DNA from 3 places in the Alteromonas sp. HB246098 genome. Region 3 is predicted to be linked to each of the others. Evidence: predicted binding sites of a transcription regulator. Region 3 holds the regulator's gene; each other region holds the start of a gene.
What was found. Region 3 encodes FliA, which starts transcription of late flagellar genes. Its sites were predicted from a motif close to CTAAAGNTNNNNNNNNNNNNGCCGATA; they were not measured.
Positions count from the first base shown of each region.

Region 1: a site for FliA is predicted at 1,519-1,545, ahead of ACYTPF_RS15385 (HAMP domain-containing methyl-accepting chemotaxis protein). Genes of this name have one in related genera too.
Region 2: a site for FliA is predicted at 1,892-1,918, ahead of ACYTPF_RS04130 (flagellar protein MotY). Genes of this name have one in related genera too.

Region 1 is NZ_JBTZUG010000007.1:193,577-196,857, forward strand. It holds gene ACYTPF_RS15385 (HAMP domain-containing methyl-accepting chemotaxis protein) at 1-1,375, opposite strand, end outside; gene ACYTPF_RS15390 (symmetrical bis(5'-nucleosyl)-tetraphosphatase) at 1,659-2,486, opposite strand; gene apaG (Co2+/Mg2+ efflux protein ApaG) at 2,494-2,868, opposite strand; gene rsmA (16S rRNA (adenine(1518)-N(6)/adenine(1519)-N(6))-dimethyltransferase RsmA) at 2,877-3,281, opposite strand, start outside.
Region 2 is NZ_JBTZUG010000001.1:964,372-967,652, reverse strand. It holds gene ACYTPF_RS04145 (bacterioferritin-associated ferredoxin) at 1-99, opposite strand, end outside; gene ACYTPF_RS04140 (peroxiredoxin) at 396-1,001, shown strand; gene rnt (ribonuclease T) at 1,078-1,713, opposite strand; gene ACYTPF_RS04130 (flagellar protein MotY) at 2,055-2,927, shown strand; gene glpQ (glycerophosphodiester phosphodiesterase) at 2,965-3,281, opposite strand, start outside.
Region 3 is NZ_JBTZUG010000001.1:1,102,456-1,105,736, forward strand. It holds gene ACYTPF_RS04735 (protein phosphatase CheZ) at 1-437, opposite strand, end outside; gene cheY (chemotaxis response regulator CheY) at 472-855, opposite strand; gene ACYTPF_RS04745 (RNA polymerase sigma factor FliA) at 892-1,623, opposite strand; gene ACYTPF_RS04750 (MinD/ParA family protein) at 1,620-2,486, opposite strand; gene flhF (flagellar biosynthesis protein FlhF) at 2,492-3,281, opposite strand, start outside.

The sequences.
Region 1 (3,281 bases), on a different contig from region 3:
TTTGGCTAAGCGTGTCTTCGGCATTTTGTACAACAAGCTGCGACGTTGAGTGCATTTCTGTTGTCGCCGTCGCGACTTGGCCAATTTGTGATTTCTGATCCTGAATAGAATGTGTGGTTTGTGCCGTCACGGCTGATGTCTGTTCCGACGCCGCAGCTAGCTGTTCAGCGCGAACATTTATGGCGGTGATAAGTTCCTTAAGGTTTCCAATGAGGGTATTACAGTTTCGTGCTAAGAGACCAAACTCGTCTTGCGCTGAATCGTCTAGGCGATGAGTAAGGTCACCCGATGAAGCAACAGTAAGTAGTTCGTTTACGCGATAAAGCGGGCGTGTAATAGCACGAACGGTTACGTAGCCAATGAAGGCTGCTACGGCAATAGAGATGAGAACAACAACAATAACAAAGGTGTTACCTGTTGTAATGGCACCGTTCACCTGATTTTCTATATGAGATGCTTTCTTATCAGCAAGATTCAGCAGGTTTTCAAGTGCCACAACACCCTGTGCGATATTTGAATCTGATGCATTAAGTGCTTTTTCCGCATCGTTTCTGCGCTCTAAACGATCCACATGAAGCTGCACTACGCCGTCGTTAGCTTTTATGGCGTTGATGGCGTCATTTACTAAGTCGTTAATATCATCAAGTGTACCTGAGTCATCACGACCGCCCGCTGCTTCAACCATTTCGCTTAGCTGGGTAACTACTTTTTCAACTACAAGGTCAACCTCGTTGCCAAGTGTCTGTGAACGCACTAGCGTTTCGGTTTTGATATATTCGTAAGAAACAGTAAGTAGCGAAAGAAGCGAAGTTTCAAGTTGACCACCAATCTCAGCAGCACGTCTGAGGTTAGGATCGCGCTGAACCGCGTCTAGGTCTGAAAAATCCAGGAGGTAGGTAGAGGCATCGTCTGCGTTATCTTCAGCATCACCTAGTTTGTCTTGTATATTGTTGCGCAAATCGAGGTACATTTGGTGATTTTTGTACATAGCCTCAACATTAGTGATATACGCATCATAAGATTCGCGAACACTGTTTAGCGTGTTTCTAAGCTCTGGCTCATTACTAACGGCCTGCGCTAGCTTATTGTACTCGTTTTCAAAGGTATCTTTGGCAAAGTCGAATGACGCTCTTTTGTCCTTAAGATCACTTAAATCTTCTTCGATATAGCTTTCGAAGGTAAGTCGACCCATATTTAGGAAGCTTGCTTTAAGTGCATTACTGCCTGCTACCGTGGGCAAAGCAACGTCATTTACTTCCTCTGTTGCAGAGCCTATGGAATTGAGGTTATAAAGTGAGACAACACTTATAACGATTAGAAGTGCGCTAATCGCTACAAATCCCCCGATTACGCGTGTGGCTACCGTTATTTTCATCGGAACTCCTGGATGAGTGTTTTTTATTTTTATCCCTAACGATATTACCCGCCTCAGCTAACAAAATATAGCACTTATAAAGTGACGCTTGCTTGAATGCTGAGCAGGTAACGAAACATCATCGTTACTTTTACAAGTAAGTGTATCGGCTACAAAGACTTAATGTTTATTTTATTTAGCACTTAAGTCTAATTGTTATTACTGGTACAACCAGTTAAGCCGGGAAAAGCGGGTTCTTTCTCAGATAAGTTTCGTATCTATAGGCGTGTATACAATAATGATTCTATGCTGTAACGCTAATCAAAGCTGAGGTATCTAAATTCAACAGCGTCATACTTTGCCCCCACACGTAGCCAGTATCTAAACCAACAAATTGTGAGTTATTTGTATGACCTGATAGGGCGGCCCAGTGTCCGAAAATTACTCGCTGGCTAGTTGTGAGCTTTGTATTTTCTACTTCAAACCAAGGCTTTAAGGTGCTATTAGCAGTATTAGAAACTGTACTAGGATGAGACTTGTTGTCAAAGTCGAGGGTGCCATCTGTATGAACAAACCGCATGCGCGTACACGCATTTACAATAAAGCGCAGTCGCTCGTCGTCCTCAAGTTTATCTGACCACTTGTCGGGTGTATTACCGTACATCTTTGAAAGAAAAGTGGCGTAATCATCGGACTTGAGGATGTTGCTAACTTCATTACTAAGTGAAACGCACTCATCGATAGACCATTGAGGATAAAGACCAGCGTGAACCATTATTGATTGTTCGTCTAACTTCGCTGCCAGCGGGAACTGCCTCAACCAGTCGACAAGTTCTGTTAAATCTGCCGCATTAAGTAGTGGCTCTAATTTGTCTGACTTTTTCGCTTTGCGAATACCGTTTACAACAGCAAGTAAGTGAAGATCGTGGTTTCCCAAAACACTACTAAATTGGCTGCCAAGAGATTTCAGAAAACGCAATGTGCTTAGCGAATCTTCTCCTCTTGCAACCAAATCGCCGACAGCAAACAGCTTGTCGTTTGTCTCGTCAAATTTTACTTTATCCAATACGCGGCGAAGGCCGTCATAACAGCCTTGAATATCGCCAATGACGTAGGTATTACCTTTAGACATAAAACCCTTAATGAAGAATGCTTGGAATAGCTAGGCGAAATACGTTTATAGGAACGCGGAAGCGCTCGCCGCTTTCTAGTTCCATTACATAATAGCCTTCCATATTGCCAACTGGTGTGTCAATGACTGCGCCGCTCGTATAGTCAAAATGTTCACCCGCTTTCATTATAGGCTGTTTTCCTACCACTCCATCACCTTCTACTTCTGACGTTTTACCGTTAGCGTCGGTTATCTTCCAGTAGCGACTAAGCAGTTGTACGGTATGCTCACTATTGTTTTCAATAGTAATGTGGTAGGCGAAAGCAAATTGCTTGGAATCTGAGGGAAGGTGCTCAGGAAGGTGACGGGTTTTCACCCGCACCTTTATATCAAGTACATCCATAGAGGAACTTACTGCTCTTGTTGGTGCTCTTTTGCCGATACAGCGTTAGCTATAGTGGCAAAGTCGTTAAGCGATAGCACTTCTGCGCGAGAAGTTGGATCTATCCCTAACTCACGGATTTCTTCCTCACTTAAGCTGTCTTTCAGTGAGTTACGAATAGTTTTTCGGCGTTGATTAAAAGCCTGTGCACAAACGCGCTCAAGCGTGTTTACTGATTCAACATCAACGGGTGGAGCTTGATGCGGAACTAGTTTTACAACAGCCGAGTCTACTTTCGGAGGTGGCTTGAAGGCACCTGGCGGAACATTCAAAACAGGGATCACGTGGCAATAATACTGGGCCATAACAGAAAGCCTGCCGTAGTTCTTAGAGCCAGGGCCCGCTGCTAGCCTATTAACCACTTCTTTTTGAAG
Region 2 (3,281 bases), 140 kb from region 3:
TAAATGTTGACGTAACTCACGCACGTTCCCCACGCCGTTTTCTTCAACCGCCGCGCGAATGCTTTTATCTGTTACCCCATAGCACATGCAAACAAACATTAAACGTACTCCAAATGAATCTGTAAATGATAATAATTGTTATTCTTCGTTTTGGCAAGCAGATAATGGCAAGTTTAATAAACCGCAATCTGGTAAATACTGGGTAATGATTGGGCAATATCTGGATAACTATTTATGCGGACTATCATTATTGGTACAAGCAGTAAAAAAACTCATCGTTTAATATTGTTATTTCCGTATTCGTACCTATTTTCTGGGAAGGAAATTTCCCATCAAAGTGGTTACGCAATGTAATCACTTCTATTATTACAATCCAAATATAAATGGAGAGACTCATGAGTGTATTAGTTGGCCGTCCTGCGCCTGATTTTACTGCTGCAGCGGTACTTGGTAGCGGTGAAATCGTAGATTCTTTCACACTAAGTGAAGCAATTAAGGGCAAAAAAGCGGTTGTATTCTTCTACCCGCTAGATTTTACTTTTGTATGCCCGTCAGAGCTTATCGCTTTCGACAAGCGTTTTGACGAGTTTAAAAAGCGCGGTGTTGAAGTAATTGGTGTTTCAATCGACTCTCAGTTTTCACACAATGCGTGGAGAAATACCCCAGTAAATCAAGGTGGCATTGGTCCAGTTAAGTACACTCTTGTTGCTGACGTAAAACACGACATCTGCCAAGCGTATGATGTCGAGCACCCAGAAGATGGTGTTGCTTTCCGCGGTTCATTCCTAATCGATGCCGAAGGTATGGTTCGTCACCAAGTAGTAAACGATCTTCCACTTGGTCGTAACGTTGACGAAATGCTTCGCATGGTCGACGCTCTAGCGTTCCACGAAGAGCATGGCGAAGTTTGCCCAGCAGGTTGGACTGAAGGTAAATCAGGTATGGACGCATCACCTGAAGGTGTAGCTAAATACCTATCTGAAGAAGCAGATAAGCTATAAGCTAACCTGTTTAAAGATAATAAAGAAACAGCGCCTTTGGGCGCTGTTTTTATTTATGGCATTTATCGAACAAAAACTATTCTTGATTTTCTACTGGCCAGCCACCTAACGCCTTATAACGATTTACCATGTAGCAAAATAGTTCGGTGGTTTTCTGTGCATCGTAAAGGGCGCTATGCGCTTCATTTTGGTCAAACGATATACCCGCCGCTCGGCATGCTTTTACTAGCACAGTTTGACCAAGAGCAAGGCCTGCTAGGCTGGTGGTATCGAAGGAAACAAATGGATGAAAGGGCGTGCGCTTTATATTGCAGCGCTCAATAGCAGCATTAACGAAGCTTTGGTCAAACGTTGCGTTATGAGCAACGATAACAGAACGCTGACAGTCCGCATTTTTCTGTGCTTTGCGAATACCTTTACATAAATCCTTCATGGCTTCGCTTTCCTCTATAGCACCTCGTAATGCGCAATTCGGATCAATGCCATTAAATTCTAATGCCGCAGGCTCAAGGTTAGCGCCCTCGAACGGATCTATATGATAGTGAAAGGTTTGGTCAGGATGCAGTACTCCGTCTTCATCCATTTTCACCGTAACCGCTGCTAACTCTAATAAGGCGTCAGTGCCTGCATTAAATCCGGCCGTTTCAACGTCGATGACAACGGGAAAATAACCTCGAAAGCGCTGGGAAAGAAGGGGCGGGTTGGCAGACATAAACACTCTTGTAAGACTAGATTGCAGAAACTGGTTGGTTGCTTTTTATGCAAACCTACCTGCGAAACTTATTAGCAAAAAGAATTATCGCAAGGATATCTTCGAGTTGCCAGTTTCAATTTGAAAACCGCGAAGATGAGAAGCAACTAGTAGTACGAAACGCTAATGGTATTAAACGCTAAACTTTTCTACACTTTGGACGATAATCATATTAACCATGAATTTTCAAAACTCACTATTCGCGACTTAAAGCGAATGGTTACAATTTATGGCTCTTAAAGGTTGGTGGGCGGTTAAAAGGCCTACGCTCGTGTTAGTCAGACTTTCGTTATGGTGTCGAAATGGTGTTGAAATTAAAATATATCGCTTTATTGGGGATGGTGGGGTCGCTGTCGTCCCATGCTGCCATGCGGCAATATTCTGCAACCATTGAAAGTTCCAACTGGCGTATTGATACGGACACGCGCCTGCAGTGTAGGCTTAACCACGAATTGCCTGGTTACGGCGAAGCCATGTTTACGAGTTCCGCGTCGAAGCAGCTAAACATGGAATTTGAATTAGACATGTATATGCTGCCAAACAAGTTTGATGTGGCTGCGGTCTACTCTGTTCCGCCAAAGTGGATGCCGGGTGTGGCGCCAAAGACCATCGCGGATATGTCTATTCGAAAGCAATACAATGGCGACCTGCCACAAGATGCTGCATGGACTATGTTGTCTGAGTTAGAGAAAGGCTTTTGGCCCACGATTTACTATCAAGACTGGTATAACAAATATGACCAAGTGAGTGTGGCATTAAACGCAAGCAACTTCTCAGGCGTGTATCGCGACTTTGTTAAGTGCGTGTCGAACTTGCTTCCCTTTAGTTTTGATGACATCGCCTACACTGTGTTGTCTTATCAGAACAACAGCACAGAGCTTACTAAGTATTCGCAAAAGCGTTTAACTATGATTGGCGAATATTTAAAAGAAGACAGCGAATTGGAGCTTGTGCTTCTCGATGGTTACACGGACAGTTACGGTGGCCGTTATAACAACGAACAGTTGTCTATTCGACGGGCCAATGAAGTAAAAAGCTATCTAACTACGCTAGGTGTACCTGAAGATAGAATCCAGCTAACAGGCCATGGTGAAAAACGCCATATCGCGCCAAACGATACGCGGGAAAGCCGTGCGCAAAACAGACGCGTAGTGGTACGACTATCCAAGTCGTAGGCGCTTGCTCAAGCGCCTCAAACCCGTTTAACTTGTGTTAATTTGTTTTGTCTCGCCAGGTTAATACAGGCACTAAATGGTCGGTGAAAACGCCATCAGCTCGCACTACCTTGTGCAATGCATCTAAAATTTGTTTTCCAGACATGCCCGCCGGAAGCGCATCCTGACGATAAGTGTAGGTATGAATGGTAAGTTCGTTATCGTGAGCGTACTTAACCCAACTCGCTGCTTCTACTTTCCCTTTAGCCATTGCCTGAGTATCCATTAAATGGCCTAACCAAGGGCCTATGCCATTCGCATACTTCGCGACTTGCTTCATGCCTTCTTGTGTACGCAGCCATTCGTAGTCGGTGT
Region 3 (3,281 bases):
AACAATTCGTCTAAGTCTGCACATAAAACCTTAAACTCACCCAGCTCGATTTGGCGGTTCATCAGCTTTTTCCACTCTGGCATAACCTTTTCGATTCGCTCTGCGAGCAGTTCAGCGATGGGCATACTCGCCTCTACGGCATCCATAGTAGTATTAGCAGCTTTTTCGGTTTCTTCAATTACGTAGGTAAGGCGGGACTGAGCATCAGGGATATCGTCTGTAGCTAAATTTTTGATGCGGTCGTCTATTTGAAAGTTGTTTAATGCGTCGTGGAGTTGACGCGTCAACTTGCCTACTTCAGCGAATAGCTCAACGTTTTCTTTCATTGAGACGGCTTCAAGTAGTGCATTAGCTGAAGCCTTGTCACCTTCTTCAAGAAAAGTGACAAGCTGCTTTGCTTCTTCTAACGATATTGGAACGTTTACATTCGTTGACATCCAGTAAACCTCATTTATCTGGTGAGCGTCTGGATCAACCTAAACGTTCGAATATTTTATCTAATTTTTCTTTAAGCGTTGCCGCGGTAAAAGGTTTAACAACGTAACCATTTACACCCGCTTGGGCGGCAGCAACGATCTGTTCCTTCTTCGCTTCGGCGGTCACCATAAGTACTGGCAGATGCTTAAGTTTGTCATCGGCTCTAATTGCTCGGAGCAGATCTATACCCTGCATACCAGGCATGTTCCAATCAGTAACAACAAAGTCGAAATCGCCTTGTTGTAACATAGGTAATGCGGTGCTTCCGTCATCCGCTTCCTGGATATTGGCAAAACCCAAATCTTTAAGCAGGTTTTTGATGATTCGTCTCATGGTTGAAAAGTCATCGACCACGAGAATTTTCATGCTTTTGTCCAAAATAGCCTCCACTGAGGGGTTAATTGTTTTTAATTTCTATTCTTCGTCAGCTTGCCACGACTTCATTCGTGATTTGAGTTTTAACATGGCTTGACTATGAATTTGACTGACTCTCGACTCACTTACGTCGAGAACCTCGCCTATTTCTCTTAAGTTTAGTTCTTCATCATAGTAAAGTGAAAGAACAATCGCTTCTCGCTCGGGTAATGTCGTTATTGCATGGGCCAGCGCTTTTTGAAATGCGCCCTGCATTAAATCTTCTAACGGTGCATCACTGCCTCGACTTTGCTCGGTAGTGATCACATCTTCCGACACACCTAAATCTTCAATGCCCACCAGCTTCCCGGCATTTACTTCATTGAGCATCTGGTGATAATCCTGCAAGCTCACATTAAGCTTGTCAGCAATATCGGAATCTCGTGCGTCGCGCCCAGTTTCACTTTCTACCTGAGATATCGCTTCTGTTATTGCGCGACCATTTCGGTGAACAGAACGTGGCGTCCAATCACCTTTGCGTATTTCATCCAGCATGGCACCGCGAATGCGGATACCTGCGAAGGTTTCGAAGCTTGCGCCTTTTGACCCATCAAAGTTTCGAGCGGCCTCTAACAAACCAATCATGCCTGATTGGATAAGGTCATCAACAAGAACACTCGCAGGCAGGCGCGCCATCAAATGGTGCGCAATACGCTTAACCAGAGGCGCATGTCTTTCGACTAACTGCGATTTATCTGTTTGCTGTTGATAAGCGGCTGCCTTGCTGTTCAACGTTGACTTCCTACGGCTTTTTCTGCAACTAATTGTTCAATGAAAAATTCTAAGTGGCCACCAGGCTGCGCCGGAATAGGCCAAGTAAGCGCCCTGTTTGCTAGCTTGGTTATCGCTACGGCTGCAGGAGAGCCCGGAAAAGCATCTACAATAGCTGTTTGCTTACGCACTGCTTTGCGAATATTTTCGTCAAATGGCACCGTCGCCACTAATTCTAGTGCAACATCAAGAAAACGCCCTGTCACTTTACTTAATTTGCTAAATAATTCCTGACCTTCTCGCACATCGCGAACCATATTGGCCACAACTTTAAAGCGAAAAACACCGTGCTCACGGTTAAGGATTTTTATCAGCGCATACGCATCAGTTAGTGATGTTGGCTCATCGCAAACCACCACCATGATATCTTGGGAGGCTTTAGAAAAGCTTAATACCATATCTGAAATGCCAGCAGCGGTGTCGACTATTAATACGTCTATTTGAGAACGCAGCTCGCTAAACGCTCTTATTAAGCCAGCGTGCTGTGTGGGTGAGAGTTCCGCCATTGACTGCGTACCAGATGTGGCGGGAGCAATCTTAATACCGTGTGGGCCGGTTACTAAAACCTCGTCCAACGTGCACTCGCCAGAGAGTACGTGAGATAAGTTTTTCTCAACTCGCAGGCCTAACATCACATCTACGTTTGCAAGACCAAGGTCCGCGTCAAGAACCATTACCCGCTTGCCCTGCTTCGCCATGGCGATAGCAGTGTTAAGTGTAATGTTTGTTTTACCTACGCCACCTTTACCACCAGTGACGGCGATTACTTTGATTAACCGTGATTGCTTCATTTTTCTTAAGCTACTCGCTTGATCGTCAATCATACTGCTTATGCTGTTTTAATTGCGTTGTTACCACTAGTATGATTCAAACCGTACTTTTTATAAAGCTTTGCAGCAGCGGAAACCAAAGATTTCGCTTCTGCAATCTTAATGTCTTCAGGCACTTTTTGACCATCGGTGACATAACTAACCGGTAGTTGGTATTCAACCGCTGCACTAAGTACCTCTCCTAAAGAGTAGCACTCATCTAACTTTGTGAAAATACAGCCACTTAGTTCAATATCGTCATAGGCTTGAATGATTCTCTGCAAAGCCGGATATTGCGTATTGGCTTGCGCTACCAAATATTTTTTAACTTTTGGCATTTGGCCATTGTCGAACTGCTTAATTTGCTTAATTAATCGACTATCACGCTGACTAAAACCTGCTGTATCAATCAATACTAGTCGCTTATGACGAAGTTGGAACAATAAATCTGCAAGTTCTTCACTAGTTTGCGCTTTTCGCACAGTACAGCCAATAATTTTTCCGTATGTCGCTAGTTGCTCATAGGCTGCAATTCTATACGTATCAATAGTAATCATAGCCACCGACTCTGCACCATATTTCTGCGCGTAGCGGGCGGCCAACTTTGCAACTGTGGTTGTTTTACCTGTACCAGTAGGCCCAACTAATGCAACGGCACCTTGTGAGCTAAGTATATCGTTTCCGGTAACATTTATGCGATTAGCCAATAGGTTAAGAAGATATACCCACGCGTCACGTTCGTTGTAATGAGCCGGTGTATAGCTAATCAGCTGTGTTGCTAGTGCACTACTCAGCCCCATATCAGTTAAT